DNA from 2 places in the Adlercreutzia aquisgranensis genome. Region 2 is predicted to be linked to the other one. Evidence: predicted binding sites of a transcription regulator. Region 2 holds the regulator's gene; the other holds the start of a gene.

Region 1 (10,745 bases), on a different contig from region 2:
CACAGTCCGACAGGCGACGAGGCGGCTAGCGCAGCTCCTCGCAGAAAAGCGTAGCCGCCTCTGACGCGACGGAAGGCGTGAAGCCGGCCGATACGAGTTTGCGATAGGCGCCGTCATGCAGGTTCTTCGACTTCGGAGGCTTGGCAGCCAGAAGCTCGAGCGCACGGTCGACCTCGGTTCCAAGGCCTGCATCCTGCCGTTGCTCCTGCACGAGGGCGCGCACGTAGTCCTCTTCGTACCCCAGGCCTTTCAAAGTGAAGAGGATGCCCGCCTCTCCTTTGCGCTGGGCAAGACGGCTGCGCACGAACACGGACGCATAGCGCTCGTCGTCCACGAGCAGGCAGGCCCTCGCACGCTCCAAAGCCCCCTCCACCTGCTCGGCCTTCCATCCCTCCTGCAGCAGACGGCTTCGAAGTTTGCCGCTGCATTGCTCAGAGACGTTGGCCAGGCGCTCTATGCGTCGAAGGGCGCTCTCCTCGCTGAAATCGCGCTCCCCCGACGACGACCCCTCGCCGCCCTTGCCGTTTCTCGCACCCTTGCTCCGGGCGCCTCTTTGCAAACCGACGAAGGGCGAGCTGCCGGCATCGCGAGCCGCGCTGCCGGCACTGGGGCCCGGCGGGTTCGGCAGGCCGCCGCGAACGGAGACGGGGCTTGCGGAACCTTCCGACTCGATGGAGGCAATCCTCGCCCGGAGGCCGGCGAGCACGTCGCTATCCGCCACGGCGCTACTTCTTCGGCTTCGGCTTCGCCACAGGGCTTACCTGTTCGGCCTGTTCGGCCGTGCGGGATATGACCGGCACGCCGTAGGCCTCGCGCACCTTGACCTCGATCTCGTCGCGCAGCTCGGGGTTCTCGCGCAAGGTGAGCTTTGCCGCCTCCCTGCCCTGGCCGAGCCGCTCCTCGCCGTAGGTGTACCAAGCGCCGCTCTTCTTGGCGACGCCCGCCTCTACCGCCATGTCCACGATGCACCCCTCGCGGGATATGCCCTCGCCGAACATCAGATCGAATTCCGCCTGCTTGAACGGGGCGGCCACCTTGTTCTTGACCACTTTGGCCTTCACGCGGTTGCCGATAATCTCGCCGTCTTTCTTGATGGCCTCGCCTTTGCGCACGTCGATGCGCACCGAGGCGAAGAACTTGAGGGCGCGGCCGCCGGTCGTGGTCTCCGGGTTGCCGTACCCGCCGATCTTCTCGCGCAGCTGGTTGATGAAGATGCAGAGCGTGTTCGACTTGGAAAGGGAGCCGGCCAGCTTGCGCAGCGCCTGGGACATGAGCCGGGCCTGCAGGCCCACCGTAGTGTCCCCGATCTCGCCCTCGATCTCGGCCTTGGGAACCAGGGCGGCCACCGAGTCGATGACCACGACGTCGATAGCGCCCGAGCGTACGAGCATATCGCAGATTTCCAGGGCCTGCTCGCCATAGTCCGGCTGGGAAACCAGAACGTCGTCGATATCGACGCCCAAGCGCGCCGCGTACACAGGGTCGAGCGCGTGCTCGGCGTCGATGAAGGCGACGATGCCGCCAAGCGCCTGGGCCTCGGCGATGATCTGCAGCGCCAGCGTTGTCTTGCCGCTGGACTCGGGGCCGTAAACTTCGACGATACGGCCCCGAGGGACGCCGCCAATGCCCAAGGCGGCATCGAGCGGAAGCGCTCCGGTGGGAATGGCGTCGATGACGAGGTTGTGGTCGGCATCCCCGTACTTCATGATGGAGCCTTTGCCGAACTTGGACTCGATCGTGTCCGTGGCCATTCTGACGAGTTGGTCTTTTGTCTCTGCCATAGGGTGCGCCTTCCTGCTTCTCTTCAGCATCTCCGTTGAGATTACCGAACACCTGTTTGCATGTCAAGGGATATTTTCCCTTGCCCGCAAAACATCATAGCGGCACGCCCTGCCAAGACCATGACAGGGCGTTACATCCGACGTCTCTGGTCAGCTTGCCAAAATGCCCGCGCAACCGAAAGCCGTTGTTGCAGGCATAGCGAACAAATCTTCTTGTATCTGACGTCCGTCTTGCAGCACCGTCGGTCGACTCGTACGCGATCGCACCGTCAACCTTGCAGGAACCTTGCAAAAAGCAACGCCGGACCGTAGCCGCCCCCTTCGCCCGGCGTAGCCGTCCGGGAGGTACCAGCATGCAGAGGCGTCGGCGACACGACCTCGAGGGAGACGACCGGAAACTCCTATTCGGACACGGCGACGACGGCGCATCGGATGCGCTCGAGAGCTGCGTTCACCGTCTGCTCGCGCACCTGCTGGCGGGTTCCGGCAAAGCAGAACTCGAACGCCTCGGTGCCCGAAGCCGTCGCAAGGGCCATCCATACGGTGCCCACAGGCTTTCCCGGCTCGGCGCCCCCCGGTCCGGCAATGCCGGTCACCGCCACGGACACGTCGCAACCGAGCTGCCGCCGCGCACCTTCGGCCATGGCGCACGCGGTCTCGGCGCTCACCACGCCCTCGTCCCGCACCGTGGCGGGAGGAACGCCCAACAGCGACTCCTTGACCTCTGCCGCGTAGCTGACGACGCCCCCGCGAACCACGGCCGAGCTTCCGGGCACGCTCGTGAGCGCCCCGGCGATCAACCCGCCCGTCAGGCTTTCGGCGGTGCCCACGCTCACGCGGCAGCGCACCGCGTCCGCCACCGCGGACGACGCGAGCGCCAGCGTCTCGGCTCCCAGCTCGGGCGCAGGCGAAGGGGCCTCGGCTCCGGCGCTCCCGCCGACATCCTCCGCCTCCTCGGCGGAATCCGCAGCGACCGCATCCCCCCGAACGCCCGGCTCATCCAGCGAGGCAGCCTCCTCCCGACCGAACCCCAGCAGGAAGCGAGCCTTGGCAACGTAATCGACCATGGACACCACCGTGAGCGCCAACGCAACCAGCATCACGGCCCAGCTCGCGAGCCACAGCATGTCGCCGAACGCCTCGCCGGCGGTGCCGACCATATGGGAGTCCTTCACGGTGAACATGACCACGGCGACCATCTGGAACACCGTCTTGAACTTGCCGTAGTAGCTGGCGGCTATGACCACGCCCTCGCTGGCGGCCACCATGCGCACCCCCGAGACGATGAACTCCCGGGCGAGGATGACCAGCACCACCCAGCTGGGCAGCGTCCCCAGCTCGATGAGGGCGAGCAGCGCCGCCGTCACCAGAATCTTGTCGGCCAGTGGGTCCATGAACTTCCCGAACGTAGTCACCTCGCCGCGACTGCGGGCCAGATAGCCGTCGAGCCAGTCGGTGCAGGAGATGACGATGAAGATGCCGGCGGCGATGATGGACTTGTCGCCGTCGGGAAGCCAGTCGAAGCCGAACCACTCGGGCCATGGGCTGACGAGCGCGACGACGAACACGGGGACCAGGCAGATGCGCACCATGGTAACGATGTTCGCCGGCGTCCACAGACGCCCTTCGGCGGATTGCATTCTGCCCTCGGAAGCACCCATGGCCGCTCTACTCGCTTTCCATCTCGTAGAGCAGCGTGTCGGCGATCCTCACGCTCGCGAACTGCCCCACTTCGCCCGACTCCAGGTAGACCACTCCGTCCACTTCGGGTGCCTGGCATCGCGCGCGTCCGTACAGCTGGCCGTCTTCCTCGTACCCTTCCACCAGCACCTCGCAAACCGACCCGACGCGCTCGGCCACCTTCGCCGTACAGACCGCGTCCGCCACGTCCCGCACCGCCTGGGCGCGTTCGCGTTTCTCGTCCTCGTCCAGCTGGCCCGGCAGCGACGCTGCGGCGGTTCCCTCCTCCGCGGAGTAGGCGAACACGCCCACGTAATCGAACAAGCCCTCGGCCACGAAGTCGCACAGCTCCTGGAACTGCTCGTCGGTCTCCCCGGGAAAGCCGGCGATGAGCGTGGTGCGCAAGGTCGCCCCGGGAACGGAGGAGCGTATGCGACCGACCAGCGCGCGAAACGCCTCGGCGTCGCCCCGGCGTCGCATCGACCGCAAAACGGTCGCGCTCACATGCTGCAGCGGGATGTCGAAGTAGGAGCAGACGTTGTCGCGCCCGGCCACCACGTCCAGCAGCTCGTCGGTGATGCCGTCGGGCTCGGTGTACATGACGCGGAACCACACGTCGGGGTGCGCGGCGGCCACGCGGTCGAGAAGGGCCGCCAGCGTCGTCGGCTCGTCGAGATCATGCCCGTAGCAGCCCGTGTCCTGGGCGATGAGCACGATCTCGCGGGCGCCGCGCTCCACCTGGCGCGCCACATCGCGCGCTACCGTCTCCACCGAGAAGCTTCGGTAGGGCCCGCGGATGTCGGGGATGGTGCAGAAGGAGCAGCGCCGGTCGCATCCGTCGGATATCTTCACGTAGGCAAACGGAGCACCTGCCGGCGACTCGCCTTCCAGCCCGCAGCCCAACGGCTGCCGCCAAGGCGCGCCGGACGGGAGCCCGCCCAGGCCAAGCGCGCGCGACACCACCTCGGCGATATCGTCCTCGCGGCTGCACGGCAGAAACGAGCGGGCTTCGGGCAGCTCGGTGGCGAGCTCGTCGCCGAAACGCGAAGGCATGCATCCGGCGACGATGAGCGGGGCCCCTGCGACGACGTTGGGCAGGTCGGCCGCGTCGAAGATGGCGTCCAGGCTCTCCTCGATGGCGCTCTGGATGAACGCGCAGGTGTTCACCACCACCGCCTGGGCCCGAGCAGGGTCGTCGACCACGGCGAAACCGGCGTCGAGCAGCCGCTCCCCCATCTCTCTGGTATCCACCTCGTTCTTGGCGCATCCCAAGGTCACGAAAGCAACCGCAGGGGACGCCCCTTCCCCCAACACGCTCATAGGGCGGTCACCGCCACATCCACCGAACCCACGACAGGCCCTAGCGGTAGTTGGTGAACTGCAGGGGCTGGCCGTAGTCGTTGCCCTTCACAAAGGCTATGACCTCCTGCAGCGTGTCGCGCGAAGGGGAGCTCACACGCAGCTTGTCTCCCTCGATCTGCACCTTCGCCTTGAACTTCTGCGCCTTGATGTCCTTGTTGATGGTGCCGGCGCACTCCTTGTCGATGCCCTCCACCAGGCTTCCCACCACGCGCACGCTCTGGCCTGTCGCGGCCTGGGGGTCGCCCCACTTCACCGAGCCCAGGTCGATGCCGCGCTTGATCAGCTTGCTCGACAGCACGTCGATGACCTGGCGCGCCACGAAGTCGGCCGGCGCGCTCACCGTCAGGGTCTTGCCCGCCTTGTCGAACGCGATCGACGCCCCGGAGTCCTTCAGGTCGTAGCGCTGGGCAATCTCCTTCTTGGCCTGCTGGTAAGCGTTGTCCACCTCCTGCAGGTCGATGGTGGACACGATATCGAAGCTACATTCCTTCGCCATGGGGATACCCTTTCCTTTCAACGAGACGAGCGGTCGGCGAAGCGCTCGGGCGCCGCGCTGCCGCGAATGAGAGGTCGAATACGATACAGCGGTTACTGCTGGTCTGAACCGGCGCCCCCTGCCGAACCGGTATCGCCGGAGGTGTCGGAGCCGTCGTCGCCGGAGGCACCGCCGTCCCCTGCCGCGCCGTCGTCGCCGGAGGCACCGGAGGCACCCTGGTCGCCGCCAGAGGTTCCGGAGTCGCCGGAGGACTTGCCCGGGCGCTGCACGTTGGGATGGTCTTCGTACCACTGGTCGAGGTAGTCGGAGAACTTCACCGTAGCCGTGGGCATGCCGCTCTCGTCGGTTCCGTCGAAGGAGACGTTCTCGCCGTCGCAGGTGATGGTGACCGCATCGGTTGCCCAGGTGCCGAAGGTCCAGGTGTCGGTGACGTCGACCTCCTTCTCCACGGGACCGGTGATCATCTCGGGCTCCCCGTCCACGGAGGCGTAGATGCCGTCGGGATAGTCGGCGCTGGCCGCCACCTCGTAGGTCACCGTGACGCTGGTGGGGGCCGTCTCGGTCACCGGCGAGTTGTAGGCGGACGGCGCGGTGGTGGGGTCTTGGTCGGGACCCGTGGTGTCGTTGAGGCCCGATACCGGCTTGGTGGGGGCGTCGGAGCCGCTGTCATGACGGCACATGGTGAAGGACAGCACGATGGCCAGCAGCACCAGCACCACCAGAATGGCGATGAAGATGGGCAACCGGGACATGACGGCGTTGGTGTTGCTGGGGCCGGCGTAGAAGTTGGAGTACTGCGTGTTCAGCGCCGGCCGATGGCTCTGATGGGTGCTGTCCTGGGCGTGGATGCGGTCCATGTTGCGCTGGCCGTAGTCGCGGCCGTACTCGCGCCGGTCGTCGTAGACCATGCGCCCGAAGGCGTTGGCGCGGGCCGGGCGGCCGCCGGCCTCCTCGTCCTTGCCGCTGCGGGAACGGCTGCCCAGGCGCGCGCCGCCCAAATCGACGCGGCCCGTGGAGCGCGGAGAGCCGCTGCGGGCCTTGCCAGCGCGATAGGCGTAGTTCGCATCCAGGAACATCTTGGTAATCTCGGTGGGATTGAGCCCCACCAAGCGGGCGTAGGCGTTGACCATGTTGCGGGTGTAGCCGTGAGGAGGCATGCGCGTGAAGTCCTCCTCCTCGATGGCCAGAAGGATATCGGGGCGAATGCGCAGGCGGCGCGCCGTCTCGGTCAGGTCGTAGCCGCGACGCTCGCGCGCTTCGCGCAGGATGTTTCCGAATGAGATCTGGGGCATGGCAATCGCCTTCCTCGTTGTTCCTCTACTCGTCGGTCGCCTCGAAGGCCTTCAAGGTCTCCAGCTCCATAGCGTCCACCAGCACCTCGCGCGGCTTGCTGCCGTTAGGGGCGCCGACAACGCCTTTCTCTTCGAGCATGTCCATTATACGTCCGGCTCGCGAATAGCCAACGCTCAAGCGCCTCTGGATGTTGGAAGTGGACGCTGACCCCATGGAAACCACAATTTCCGCAGCTTCCCACAGAAGCGGGTCGTCGGCCGAGCACGAGCCGCCGGAGCCGTCGGGCTGCGATGCGCCCAGCGTGATGAGGTTGGTCTGCAGGATCTCGGAGTGGTACTCGGGCTCGCCCTGGCTCTTCCAGAAATCCACCACCGCGGCGATCTCGTCGTCGGAGACCCACGGGCCCTGGACGCGGACGGGCTTGGCGTACTCCGGCTTCGAGATGAGCAGGTCGCCGTGGCCGCAGAGGTTCTCGGCGCCCGTGGAGTCCAGGATGACGCGCGAGTCGATGCCGCTGGCAACGGTTAGGCCGATGCGGCAGGTGATGTTCGCCTTGATGAGGCCCGTCACCACGTTGGTTGAGGGGCGCTGGGTGGCGATGATCAGATGGATGCCGGCGGCGCGGGCCAGCTGGGCGATGCGGCTGATGGAGAACTCCACCTCCTTGCCCACGTTCATCATGAGGTCGGCCAGCTCGTCGATGACGATGACGATGTAGGGCATCTTCTCCCCCACGTCGCTTGCCGGCGCCTCCTCGCCCGCCGCTTCGGCCGCCTCGCGCTGCCTCTGCACCTCTGCGGCCTTCTCGTTGTAGGAGGTGATGTTGCGCGCGCCCACCTTCGCGAACAGCTTCAGCCGCCGTTCCATCTCGGCCACGCCCCAGGAAAGGGCGCTGGCGGCCTCCTTGCACTCGGTCACCACCGGCACGTACAGGTGCGGGATGCCGTTGTATCCGCTGAACTCCACACGCTTGGGGTCCACCATGATGAAGCGCACCTCGGCAGGCGTCGCCCGCATGAGGATGGACATGATCATGCCGTTGATCTCGACCGACTTGCCCGAACCGGTGGTGCCGGCGATGAGCAGGTGGGGCATCTTCGACAGGTCGGAGACGATGTCGCGTCCCTCCACGTCCTTGCCCACGGCCACCTCCATGCAGCTGTCGCCAGCGCTCTTCAGCACGTCGGCCAGGTACACCGTCTGCCGCTCGCGGTTGGGCACCTCGATACCCACGTAGTTGGTGCCGGGGATGGGAGCGAAGATACGCACGCCAGGCGCGGCAAGCGCCAAGGCGATGTCGTCGGTCAGGTTCGTCACGCGGCTCACACGCACGCCGGAAGGCAGGCTCACCTTGAACAGCGTGACCGTGGGACCGCTCACCCAGCCGACCACCTCGGCCAGGATGCCGAAGTCCTCCAGCGTCTCCTGCAGCCGCGCCGCCGTCTCGGACAGCTCCTCGTCGCTGGCGCCCTGGGGCCCGCGCCCCTTCGACGAGGCCAGAAGCGACGCCGGGGGCAGCTCGTAGCCGTCCGAGGTCTTCTTCGGCTCGGCAGCGGCCGCCTTGCGCTTCTTGGGCTGAGGCTGGGGCCGTGCCTCCTCCCCCGCCGCGTCCGGCTCCTTTCCGTGGCGTCCCAGCTTGCGGGTGATCGCCTGCTGCTCGCCTTGCGGGCGGGCCTGGGCGAAGTCGGGCAGCTCGTCGCTGGTGAACCGGCGGGTCCGGGCCGACGCATCCGCCCGGGACGCGCGGCCGGGGCGGGCTGGGGCATCCAGGGCAACCGTGTTCGCGGCGTCTTCCTCGGCCGTCGGCCCGTAGAGGCTCTCGTCGAACCCGTTCGGACCGTAGTAGTCCGCCTCCGCCGCCGCAAAATCCCCCAGCGGCGCCGTCGGAACGGCGCTGCCCACGGCCCGGGTTGGCTCGCCTGCAGAAGCGTACCCGTCGTAAGGGGCCGCAGCGGGATAGGCGGCGCGCATCGGGCGCGACAGACGCGGGAAGGCCAGGGGCGGGGCGGGCATCACCTCATCGTCGGCCGGCCACGCCTCGCGATGCTTGGCCCGCAGGCGCTCGACGATCCCCGAGAGCGAAAACCCAATCACCACGAAGCCCACGACCATGAGGCCCAGCAGCAGGATGCAGGAGACCACCTGGCCCAGAAGCGACTGGAACAGCCATGCCACGCCAGCTCCCACGTACCCCCCGCGAAACATCAGCTCGGACGGAGCGAACAGCCCGAACGCCTCGTCGGAGGGAAGCTGGGGCGAGAACAGCGCCAGCAGAGCCAGGGCGCAGACGAAGACGACGAGAAGCCCGATGCATACCCGAGCCGGAATCCGCTGCTGCTCCACGCGCACGAGCAGGCCGATACCGGCGACCGCCAGCAGAAGCGGCAGGATGTAGGCACCAAGGCCCAGGCCCATGTGCAGGGCGAGACTGAGGAACGAGGTCACCGGAGCCGTAGTGGGAAGCACCGCCGCCACGAACAGGGCTACGCCCAGGATGATGAGCACGACGCCCACGATGTCGCGGCGGGCGCGCTCGTCGACGAAGGGCTGGGAAGCGCGGGGCGCCGGTGCTTCCTTCTCGGATGCCTTGGAGGCCTTGCCGCTTCGCGACGAGGGCTTCGACCCCTTGGCCGAGCCTTTGGCGGCCGTCTTTCCCCGCGCCGCGGTCTGGGTGCTTTTCGGCTTGGAGGCCGAGGACTGCTTCTGAGCCACGTTCATGCTCCTTGGGAGTGGTCCGTTTCAGCTGCGATTCATGAGCATATATGAAAGAAATTATACCCGAGCAAACTCGCCAGGCGTCAAAACACCGCCAAAGACCAAGATTGCGGGGCGAAAGCGCCCCGCAACCGGAGATGGGCCTTGTCGATCGCGGCCTAGACCTCGATGATGCTGACCACCACCATGGGACGGGTCTTGGTGGTCTCCCAGAGCACCTGAAGCAGCGCGTCCTTGGCGGCCTTGCGCAGCTCCTTGGGACCGGCTTCCTTGGCCAAGGTGCGCTCCATGGCGCGGCGGACGGCCGATGCGGCCTCGTGGGCGATGTAGTCGTCGTCGCCGCCCGAGATGCCGTGCGTCTCCACCTGTACCTCCCCCGCCAACGTCCGCTTGCGTCCGTTCACGGCCACGGCGATAGTGGCGAAGCCCTGGGACCCCAGGGACGTGCGCTCGTCGAGCACCTGCTGGGAGGTGTCGCCCACCGACAGGCCGTCCACGTACACGATGCCGCTCTGCACCACCTCGCCACGCGAGACGCTGCCGGCCCCAAGCTCCAAGCTCTCGCCGTTCTCGCAGATGAAGATGTTCTCGGGACTCACGCCCGTGGCCTCGGCCAGGCGCGCGTGGGCCCGAAGGTGGGTGGCCTCGCCGTGCACGGGCATGAAGGCGGTGGGCTGCACGATGGACAGCACCAGCTTCAGCTCCTCGGCGCCGGCATGGCCCGACACGTGCACCCGGGCGCGGCTCTTGTCGTAGACGTCGGCGCCGATCTTGGCCAGGGAGTTGATGACCCGCGTGACCGCCTTCTCGTTTCCGGGAACGGGCGTGGCCGATATGATGACGGTGTCGCCCTCCTCGATGTCGATGGTCTTGTGCTCGCCGTTGGCGATGCGGGCCAGGGCCGACAGCGGCTCGCCCTGGCTTCCCGTGCACATGATGACCACCCGCTCGGGCGGGATGCCCTTCAGGTCGTAGGCATCGATGAGGTTATCGTCGGAAATGCTCAAGTACCCCAGCTTGCGGGCGATGTCGGTGTTCTGGATCATGGAGCGCCCGGTCACCACCACCTTGCGCCCGTTGGCCACCGCCGCGTCGCAGATCTGCTGCATGCGGTGGATGTGGCTTGCGAACGACGCGATGATGACGCGCCCCTTAGCCTGGGCGATGATCTTCGAGAGCTCCTTTCCCACCTCGGCCTCGCTGGGAGTGAAGTTGGGATTGGTGGCGTTGGTGGAATCGCTCATCATGAGGTCCACGCCCTCCTGGGCGAACCGCGCCAGGGCTCCGAAGTCGGTGGTCACGCCGTCGATGGGGGTCTGGTCCAGCTTGAAGTCGCCGGTGTGCAGCACGTTTCCGGCCGGGCAGCGCAGAAACACGCCCACGGCGCCGGGGATGGAGTGGTTCACAGCGAAGAACTC
Region 2 (10,745 bases):
CGGATTCACGCGCAACCTGTCCACGGCACTGGGATCTATCGTCACCATCTTCCTGTCGCTGCTGATTATCGGCATCTTCCTGATCGGCGGCTTGGTCGTGGACAACGTGGTCTCCGGTGTGGAGGACGAAGTGTCCATCACCGCCTTCGTGGCCGACGACGCCTCCGACTCCGACATCCAATCGCTGTCCCGCTACATTGAGGGCCTCGAGGGCGTGGCCTCCGTCGGCTTCACCACCAAGGAGGAGGCGCTGGAGAACTTCCGCCAGACCTCCAATTCCGACATCGTCGACACCCTCGACGGGCAGAACCCGCTGCCCGCATCCATCGAGGTGGAGCTGTCCGACCCGCAGCTGGTCGAGCAGGTGGCGCAGCAGATCCTGGACAACGCCACGTTCCAGACCATCTGCGACAACCCCGAAGACCCGGCCGAATCGCTCAAGTACGGCCAGCAGACCGTCGAGCGCCTGTTCGTCCTCACCAACTACGTCCGCTACATCGGCATCGCGCTGATCGTGCTTCTGATCTTCATCGCGCTGGTGTTCATCAACAACACCATCCGCCTTGCCATTCTGGCCCGCCGCAAGGAGATCGCCATCATGCGCTTGGTGGGCGCCAGCAACGGCTTCATCCGCGGACCCTTCCTCATGGAGGGCGCGCTGCATGCCGTCATCGGCGCGCTCCTGGCCATCGGCATCCTGGAGCTGCTCCGCTATCTGGTGCTGCCCAAGGTCCAGAGCGCGCTCATGTTCCTCAACTTCAACGTGAGCAACGAGTCTTTCCTGCTCATCTACCTGACGCTTGCCGTATCCGGCCTGATCATCGGCCTTATCGGCTCCGCCTTCGCCATGAGACGCTACCTGAAGGTATAGCGCAGGCACCTGCTCGCCATGGCAAAGCACAACACGACAAAGCGGAACGGGAACTCCGGCCAGCAAGGCCAGAAGGCCCGTTCCGGCCTTTTCAAGAGGGCGATGGTAGCGCTTATCGCCGCCGCTTGCGCCTTCTCCCTGGGTTTCTTCGTCCGTGGTGAAAGCCAGCTGCTTCACAGCCTGGGATTCGTCGGTGCGGGCATCACCGGCGACGACAAGCCAGCTGCCCAAACGCAGAACGCCAACAACTCGCTCGGCTCGCGCATCGCCGAGGTCGAGAAGATCTTGGACGAGGACTCGGTGGAGACCTACGAGCTCGACTCGGCCACCTCCGCGCTGCTGGAGGCGCTCGCCACCACGGCCGACGACCCCTACATGCGCTACTACACCCCCCTTCAGTACGACGAGCTCACGCGCGACGTGGCCGACACGGGGTCCTACTCGGGGGTGGGCGTGCTGTTCGCCGAGTACAACGGCCGCGCCTACGCCGTCGACGTCTTCGACGGCTCCCCGGCCCAGCAGGCCAACGTGCAGGAGGGCGACGTGGTAGTGGCCATAGACGGCAACCGCGACCACGATTGGACCATCGCCGAGGTCACCACTGCGCTGAAGCGCTCAAGCGGACAGGACGTAGTCATCACCTGGCGGCACCCCGCCTCCCTCGACGACACCACGGGACCGGAGTACACCACCACCTTGGCCTGCGAGGACCTCAGCATCCCCAACATCGACATCGAGCTCATCGACGGCGTGGGCTACATCAAGCTGCGCCAGATTACCCAGACCTCCTCCAAGCTCATGGAGAGCGCCTTCCGCAAGCTGGACGCCCAGGGCGCCATCGCCTACGTCATAGACGTGCGCGACAACCCGGGCGGCTTCCTAACCCAAGCGGTGAACATCGCCGACCTGCTTCTGCGCAGCGGAACCATCGTTCGCATCGAGACCCAGGGGGCCGATGACACCACGAAGAGCGCGACCACCAACACCACCGTCACCGACAAGCCGGTCGTGGTGCTGGTCAACGGCAACACCGCCGCATCGGCCGAGGTGCTCACCGCGGCCCTGCAGGACAACCAGCGAGCAACGGTGGTGGGGCAGAACACCTTGGGGAAGGGGTCGGTCCAGGTGACTCGCGAGCTCTCCTTCGGCGGCGCCCTGCGCTACACCGCCGCCTTCTACAAAAGCCCGCTCGACTACGCCTTCGACAAGGTGGGCATCATGCCCGACATCACGGTGAAGCTTTCCGAAACCGAGGACAACCAGCTGGCCATCGCCTTGGAGACGGCGCAGAACCTGGCCAGCAGCGAATCATGACAAGGGCGCCTAGCGCGCAGCGAAAACGAACGACGAAACGCACCGAAAACGAACAAGGAAGAGAACGACTGACCATGGACCACGAAACCGCACAGACCGACATCGCCTGCTTGAAGGTGTCCTCGAAGTCATCACCCGCCTCGGTCGCAGGGGCGATCGCCGGTCTGGTGAAGGACGGCAAGACCGTGGACATACAGTCCGTCGGGGCAGGAGCGGTGAACCAGGCCGTGAAGGCTATCGCCATATCGCGCGGCTTCCTCTCGCCGGTGGGCATCGAGGTCGCCTGTATGCCGTCGTTCGCCGACATCGTCATCGACGGGGAGTTCAGGACCGCTATCCGGTTCTCCGTGGTGCCCGTCAAGCTGGCCCAGGCAGCCCCCGTGGCCGCTCAGATGTAGGCTTTCGCTATGAGCATGTCGTTTCAGGGGCTGACCCTTTGCGTCAAGACGTTCGGCTGCCAGATGAACAAGCACGACTCGGAACGCGTGCTGGGCACCCTCGAGGCGCTGGGTGCCACGCCCGTGGACAGCTTCGAGGAAGCCGATATGGTGGTGTTTTTGACCTGCTGCGTTCGAGAAGCCGCCGATACGCGCCTGTACGGGCAGGTGGCAACCATGCGCACGCTGCCATTGCGGCCGGATTCGCCCCTCGCAAAGCGCCTGATCGCCATCGGAGGCTGCATCGGGCAGCGGGACGGCCGGAAGCTCGTGGACGCCATGCCCCACGTGGACGTGGTATTCGGCACCCATAACCTGCATGCCCTGCCTTCTTTGCTGCAGGCCGCCCTCGACACCGGTTCGTCCCAGGTCGAGGTGCGGGATGCTTCGGCGTCGTTTCCGACCGACCTTCCCACCGACCGCGAGCAGCCCTGGGCGGCGTGGCTTCCCATCACCATCGGATGCAATAACTTTTGCTCCTACTGCATCGTTCCCTACGTACGTGGGCGCGAGAAGTCTCGACCTTTGGAGGATATCGTCTCGGAAGCCGAGGGCTACGTGGCCGAAGGCGTCAAGGAGATCACGCTGCTCGGTCAGAACGTCAACTCCTACGGGCGCGACCTCTACGGCTCCCCGCGGTTCGTCGATGTGCTCGACGCCGTCGCGCACACGGGCATCGAGAGGATACGCTTCGCCACGAGCCATCCCAAGGACCTCAGCGACGAGGTCATCGAGCGTTTCGCCACGCTGCCTTCGCTCATGCCGGCCCTCCACCTTCCCGTGCAGTCCGGCTCGGATCGGATACTCAAGGCCATGAACCGGCGCTATGATGCCGCCCGCTACCTTGACCTGGTGCGCAAGCTGCGCGAGGCGAAGGGCGACATCGCTCTTTCCACCGACATCATCGTAGGTTTCCCGGGGGAGACCGAGGAGGATTTCATGGACACCTACCGCCTGGTGGAGGCCGTGGGCTACCATCAGGTGTTCACCTTCATCTACTCGAAGCGCGAAGGCACGCCTGCCGCCTCCATGCCCGACGACACGCCCCGCGAGGTAATTCAAGGGCGCTTCGACCGACTGGTGGAGCTGGTGCAGCGCCAAGCGTTCGAAGCCAACCAGACCGAGCGGGGCAGAGTGGTGCCGGTGCTGGTGGAAGGCGCGTCGAAGCGCGACTCGTCGCTGCTGTCGGGACGAAGCCCCAAGAACCAGACGGTCCATGCCCCCGTTCCCGCCGGCTGCTCCGCAGCGGACCTCCAGGGGCGCATCGTGGACGTGCGCATCGACGATGCCAAGACATGGTACCTGCAAGGAAGCCTTGCATGACACTCCTCGGGACCTCACTCGCACCCCAGGTAATCTGCGTCGTGGGACCCACGGCCTCAGGCAAGAGCGACCTGGCCCAGGGCATCGCGCTGGCGCTCGGCGGGGAAGTGGTCAGCGCCGACAGCATGCAGATCTACCGCGGCATGGACATCGGCACGGGGAAGGTGCCCGCAGGCGAGCGGGCGGTACCCCACTGGGGCCTTGACATCGTCGATCCGGGCCGACCCTATTCCGCGGCGCTTTTCCAAGACTACGCCCGCGAGCGGTTCCGGGACATCGCAGCCAGGGGGAAGCGCACCGTGCTCTGCGGCGGCACCGGATTCTACGTACGCGCGGCCATAGACGACTACCGCTTCCCGGCAGGCGAGCAGGAGAGCAACCCGATACGCGAGCGCTACCGCGCCTTGCTCGAGGAGTCGGGCCCCACTGCATTGTGGGATATGCTCAACTCCATCGACGAACGGTCCGCTGCCGTCATCGCCCCGGCCGACTCGAAACGGGTCATCCGCGCCCTCGAGCTTGCCGAAGAGGGGATATCCTATGCCCAGCAGAGGGAGAAGCTCGCCTCCATCCCCCAAAGCGTTCCCGCGCGGTTCGTCGGCATCGAGGTGGAACCCGCGCTTCTGCGTAAGCGCATCGACGCGCGCGTTGACGCCATGGTGGCCCAGGGGCTCGTCGGCGAAGTAAAGCAGCTGCTCGAGCTGGGCTTTCGGGAGGGCCTGTGCGCACCCAAGGCCATCGGGTACAAGGAGATAGTCGCCTACCTGGACGGAGAGACCATCCTGGAGACGGCTGTCGAATCCATTAAGGTCGCAACGCACCGCTACGCCAAGCGCCAGCGCACCTGGTTTCGCAAGGACGGGCGCATCCGCTGGATCAACGGCGACGACGGCGATTCGCAGCGCATGGTCGGCGAAGCGGTGGCACTGCTGCATGGAAACAACGCATAGCCGCCGACGACCAGGTCGGCTGCTTACGGAGAAAGGATACGCATGCTCATCGAATTCCAGAAGATGAACGGTCTCGGGAATGACTTCGTCATGATCGACGACAGGGGAGAGGCCTTGGAGCTGGCTCCCGACGCCGTGGCGCGCCTATGCGACCGCCACTTCGGCATCGGCGCCGACGGCGTGATCCTGGTACGCCCCTCCAAGCGCCCCGAGTGCGCCGCCTACATGCACTACATCAACTCCGACGGGACCTTGGCCCAGATGTGCGGCAACGGCGTTCGCTGCTTCGCGAAGTTCCTGGTAGATAACGGCATCGTAGACGCCGAGGCGGGCGAACTCACCGCCGACACCCTGGCAGGCCCCAAACCCATCCGCTTCACCACGGACGACCGAGGAATGCTGGCAAACGCCACAGTGGACATGGGTGCGCCCATCCTCGACCCGAGCCAAGTGCCGGTAGACGCCGCCCCCGACGCGCAAGCACCCCAGGGCGCCCCGTTCGTCTCGAAGCTCTCCATCGACTCCCCCTGGGGCACTTTCCGCTTCACCTGCGTATCCATGGGAAATCCCCATGCTGTCACGTTCATCGACGATTTCGAGACGCTTCCCGACGACGCCTTCACCGACCCCTCGCGCAAGGGCCTCGACACCTTCGACGTGCACAAGGTCGGGAGGTTCTTCGAGGGCCACGAGCGCTTCCCCGAGAAGGCCAACGTGGAGTTCGCAACCGTCGATCGCCCGGGAACGGACGAGCAGGAGGGGGCGCTTTCCATGAGGGTCTACGAGCGAGGATGCGCCGAAACCCTGGCCTGCGGCACGGGCACCTGCGCCACCAGCGTCGCAGCCTGCCTGCTTGGCCTTTCGGGCCGCAGCAACCTGGTCCATCTGCGCGGGGGCGACCTGCACATCCGCTGGAGCGAAGGCGGCAGCGTCTTCATGACCGGTCCCGCCGCCACCGCCTTCGCCGGAACCTTCGAGCACTAGCCGGCATGCCGGCAGCGATGCTGGCGCCGAGAAACGGTGGTTTCCATGTCTGAATTCGAATCCGTAATCGAACGCGGTCCTCGGACGCGCCTGGAAGAGCGGCGCGAGCGGGCGCTGCTCGTAGGCGTCGATCGCCCGGGGCTCTCCTGGCCACTGCAGGCCACCTTGGCCGAGCTCGAACGACTCGTGGATACGGCCGGGGCCGACGTGGTTGCCAGAACCACCCAGCGCCTGGACGCTCCGAACCCCAAGACCTTCATAGGCAGCGGCAAGGCGGAGGAGATCGCGCAGCTGTGCAAGGACCAGGAGATAGACCTGGCCGTGTTCGACGACGAGCTGACGCCCTCGCAGCAGTCCAACCTGGAGAAGGTCGTGGGCAAGCCGGTGAAGGTCATAGACCGCACAGCTCTCATCTTGGACATCTTCGCCCTACATGCCTCGACCAAGGAAGGACGCTTGCAGGTACGTCTCGCCCAGAACCAGTACCTGTTGCCCCGCCTGAGGGGCATGTGGGCCCACCTGGCGTCGAACCGCATGGGCGGCGGCGTCGGGTCCCGTTTCGGCGAGGGCGAAAGCCAGCTGGAGGTCGACCGCCGCATGGTGCGCAAGCGCATCACCTCCATCAAGCGGGAGCTCGCCCATCTGGCCGACGTACGGGCCGTGCAGCGCGAGGGGCGCTACGCATCGGGCATGTTCAAGGTGGCGCTGGCAGGATACACAAACGCGGGAAAGTCGAGCCTGATCAACCGACTGACCGGGTCGGACGTGCTAGCTTGGGACAAGCTGTTCGCCACGCTGGACTCCACCACCCGCAGGCTGGTGCTGCCAGAAGGTCGTCAGATCACCGTCACCGACACGGTCGGATTCATCCAGAAGCTTCCGACCACCCTGGTGGAATCCTTCAAATCCACCCTCGACGAGATTTCCGGCAGCGACCTTATCCTCCATGTCGTCGATGCCTCCTCGGAGGAGTTTCTCGACCAGATAGACGCCGTGGAGGAGGTGCTCGGCCAGATAGAAGCCCATTCCATCCCGCGTATCGTAGTGTTCAACAAGATAGACCTGCTCGACCGGCAAACGGTCGAGGCCCTTCGCGCCCGAAATCCCCACGCCCAATTCGTTTCCGCGCAGACAGGGGAGGGGATAGACGAGCTCATAGGCCATCTCTCGCGCGCAGCCGCAGCAGCCGATACCGCCATGGACGTGCTGATCCCCTACGACAAGGGCTCGCTGGTCTCGATGGTTCACGAACGGTGCCGCATCATCGGCGAGGAGCATACGGAAACAGGTACGCGCATATCGCTGTTCGCGCCAGCTGCCTACGTCTCGCAATTGGAGCCGTTCCGGATTAGCTAAGGTGCTTGCCCGGTGCACCATGTCGCACCGGGCAAGCACCAAGTACCCGGCGCTGTGGATACGAACAGCTACATACGGCGGAAAACGGCGGTCACTTTGCCGACGATATAGCAGTCGTCGACGATGATGGGATCCATGTAGCGATTCTCCGGCTGAAGCCTGATATGGTTGTCCTCGCGGAAGTACCGCTTGACCGTCGCCTCGTCCTCGATGAGGGCGACCACCACCTCGCCGTTGGAAGCCACGTTCTGCTCCTTCACCACCACGTAGTCGCCGTCCATGATGCCGATGTCGATCATCGACTTGCCATGGACCTCCAGCAGAAAGCTCGCGGAATCACCGACGATGTCGGTGGGCAGGGGGAGGTACTCGGAGATGTTGTGCTCGGCGTAAATGGGCTCGCCTGCCGCTACGTCGCCCACAAGCGGCAGGTTCATCACGGTGCTGAAGCTCTTCTCTATGACCGAAGCCGGATTGACGACGTCCTTGAGCGCGTAGGTAAGCGCGATGGAGCGGGACTTGAGCGGATCGCGGGTGATAAGCCCTTTGTCCTCAAGCGCCTTGAGGTGCACATGCACGGTAGAGGGGGAGGAAAGACCCAGGTCGATGCAGACTTCGCGAACGGTAGGGCCGTAGCCCTTCTCCCGTATGCATTTCTCGATGGAGTCGAGAACGGCCTGCTGGCGCTTCGTGACCTTCGGCGACGGTCGGTCGGCCATAACGTACCTCCCATGGGCGTTTCTCAATGAAATCGACGCTCTATCGAACAGCGTTCTATATTTGGAGACTATACAACGAACATTGGTTCTATGCAACCTATGCACAAGAAAAGTTCCCTATTTCTTTTCCGCTCTCGTGGCGCATCTCGTTGATACACAATATCTTGTATGCTAGGCTTTTCCAAACCCAACGATAAGGAGCATGTATGCGCTGTCCTGCCTGCGGAAACCCCGAATCAAAGGTTGTCGATTCGCGATCGTCGGAGGACGGAAGCGCTATTCGCCGGCGCCGCGAATGCCTTGCATGCGCCCATCGCTTCACCACCTACGAACGCCTGGGGGACACCTCGCTCATCGTCATCAAGACCGACGGATCTTCGGAGGCTTACGACCGCAACAAGCTCATGCGAGGCCTTCTGATCGCCTGTGCGAAACGGCATATCACGCCAGATCAGCTTGAGAATCTTATCGACAGCATAGAGTCTGAGCTCCGCCTGAAGAACCGCTCCGAAATCGGCTCCAAACAACTGGGGGACATGGCGCTCGTTCGCCTTGGCAAGCTCGACGAAGTCGCCTATGTGCGCTTCGCCAGCGTGTACAAGGACTTCCAAAGCGTCGAGGAGTTCCAGACGGCGCTGGATCATCTAGAGAGTTAGATAGAGGTAACTTTATTTTGGAAATCCGTCCTGACCTTACTGCGGACGCTGCGCGCAACGATGTTGCCGTACGCATCCACGTTCTCGGAGGGGGTCGGGTTCCCTCCTATACGCGCTCCGAGGATGCGGCCGTCGACCTGCGCTCAGCAAGCGCGCTCACTATCGGACCAGGCCACCGCTTGCTCGTGCCCACAGGCATACGGCTCGCAATCCCAACCGGCTTCGCCGGACTGGTGCTACCGCGAAGCGGTCTGGCAATCAACCATGGGATTACGGTTCTGAACGCTCCGGGGCTTATCGACGAGAATTATCGCGGCGAGATCAAGGTGGCTCTGCACAACACTTCCGATGCAGCCTTCTCCATTAAGCCCGGAGACCGCATCGCTCAGCTGCTCGTGATTCCCGTGCCTCGAATCCGGTTCCAGGAGGTAGAAGAACTTGACGAAACGGAGCGCGGTTGCGGCGGATTTGGCAGCAGCGGGTTGTAACGCACCGAAAACCGCTCGAAACCATGAGTTAGTACTCGTCCGAAGGCAAAACCACCCCTTAGAATGGCTCTCAGAGCCTCGTTTGCAAAACACCAGGTCAAACCCACCATTTTGAGGACTATTCCATGAGCTACGTTCAAAACACCGAAGAAAAGCCCTCCGAGGACAGCTTCCGGGAGGAAAACGCCGAAAGCGAATCGGCTCCCGATGCCCAATCGCCAAAGGCACCGTCGGATTCTCCGGCACCGGACCCCAGGAACCGTGTAGACACGCAGCACACCCCCAGCGCAGGCTCCCAAGGCGCCGAGTCTCGCACCAGCCCTTACCAGGCTCATGATACGGGGACCCAGTACGCCCAGAACCCGAACTACCGTAGCGCGGACGATCCTCTGAAGAAGTGTCGCATGCTGACTCTGGTCGCGAGCATTGCCGGCCCGGTGTCGCTGTTTATCGGCGGAACGCTACTCGATATCGCTGGACTCATCTGCGGCATCATCTCATACGTGAGCCTGAATAAATTCCTGTCGCAGCCATCGCGACAGAGCGATTATGCAAGGGCGCTGAAGCGGACGACCGTAGTGGCTATGGCGATATGCTGCGTGGCCATGGCGCTCAACATTGCAACCGTAATCGCAATCATGCCGGAGCTCATGCAGATGCTCGAGTCAGGAGAGCTCGCCAACATAAGCGCAGCGCCTACAACCAGCGCGCCCAGCAGCACCTGGGGATAGCTTACAGACAGGTCTGCGGAGCGCTATCACAATAGCTCTCCCACCTGGCCATTTGTTGTATAAGGTTTATTGATAATATATCTGGTGGAAGGGTCAAAAAACAGCGCGAGCGGTAGGCTAGGGGCAAAAACGACGGTATAACAAACATTATGTAAGGCTATTCAGACCCTCACAAAGTATGCCTGGCGTAGTCGTTAACAAAGGACTTGACCAAGTTAACATGGGCGGTCACGTAGTCCAGATACTCGGGCTTATGCTCGACCAGGAGCGCCAGGAGGGCGGAGAAGGACGTAATCTCAAGCTCGGTAATGAGCTGGTACACGTCGCCGAAATCGACGTTCATAACGTTGGAGAGGTTGACGGAAAAGCCCGCCATATCCACGACCTCGGAAAGGTCATACTGCGCCTTGTCCTCCTGGCCGATGTGGACGAGATAGCGATAGGCGCCAATCTTGTTGGGCACGGGCTTGCAGAAGAGGACACCGAAGGACGCTGGGAGGGCCTGCAAGACGGTATCAGCCCGAACAGCGTTCCCGAAACTCAAGAATACAGTGAACATGGGGCTTCTTGGGCTTCTCAACGCCTTCATCGCCAATCACCGTGTCGCGATCGTGGACGATATAAGCGCCAGGTATCATAAGCTCGTGGAGCTGCGTTCGCCAATCGGCGGGCAGGTTCTCCAAAAGCTGCACGAACCACCAGCAACGGGACTTCTTGGATACGGCCATTTTTAACTAGTCCTTTCTAGATTGTTACTTTCTGGCACACGGCACACGCCCCCTATATCAAGTAAGGGGGCGTATACCGTCGGCGGAACGGCGGGCAACCGAGCGAGAGCGCACAGCCGCCGCCGTACCCCCTCGCGGGCGCTTCGCGCGGGGGAACCCCCCGACCCCCGCGCAAATCCCCCGCGAGG

Evidence for each region. Region 2 encodes LexA, which represses DNA repair genes until DNA is damaged. Its sites were predicted from a motif close to CNAACANNTGTTNG; they were not measured.
Region 1: the regulator LexA is predicted to act here: its motif matches at 1,982-1,995, upstream of recA (recombinase RecA).

Annotation. Positions count from the first base shown of each region.
Region 1 covers NZ_CALPDA010000010.1:118,817-129,561, reverse strand. Annotated here, with positions in the region: gene NFR41_RS07660 (regulatory protein RecX) at 26-721, opposite strand; gene recA (recombinase RecA) at 726-1,781, opposite strand; gene pgsA (CDP-diacylglycerol--glycerol-3-phosphate 3-phosphatidyltransferase) at 2,183-3,442, opposite strand; gene rimO (30S ribosomal protein S12 methylthiotransferase RimO) at 3,450-4,781, opposite strand; gene NFR41_RS07640 (YajQ family cyclic di-GMP-binding protein) at 4,822-5,319, opposite strand; gene NFR41_RS07635 (helix-turn-helix domain-containing protein) at 5,412-6,611, opposite strand; gene NFR41_RS07630 (FtsK/SpoIIIE family DNA translocase) at 6,637-9,324, opposite strand; gene NFR41_RS07625 (ribonuclease J) at 9,486-10,745, opposite strand, start outside.
Region 2 covers NZ_CALPDA010000004.1:121,634-132,378, reverse strand. Annotated here, with positions in the region: gene ftsX (permease-like cell division protein FtsX) at 1-871, shown strand, start outside; gene NFR41_RS03610 (S41 family peptidase) at 974-2,185, shown strand; gene NFR41_RS03605 (stage V sporulation protein S) at 2,260-2,583, shown strand; gene miaB (tRNA (N6-isopentenyl adenosine(37)-C2)-methylthiotransferase MiaB) at 2,593-3,945, shown strand; gene miaA (tRNA (adenosine(37)-N6)-dimethylallyltransferase MiaA) at 3,942-4,895, shown strand; gene dapF (diaminopimelate epimerase) at 4,938-5,879, shown strand; gene hflX (GTPase HflX) at 5,925-7,235, shown strand; gene lexA (transcriptional repressor LexA) at 7,304-7,954, opposite strand; gene nrdR (transcriptional regulator NrdR) at 8,161-8,610, shown strand; gene dut (dUTP diphosphatase) at 8,628-9,098, shown strand; gene NFR41_RS03565 (hypothetical protein) at 9,224-9,829, shown strand; gene NFR41_RS03560 (hypothetical protein) at 9,999-10,292, opposite strand; gene NFR41_RS03555 (Rep family protein) at 10,345-10,557, opposite strand.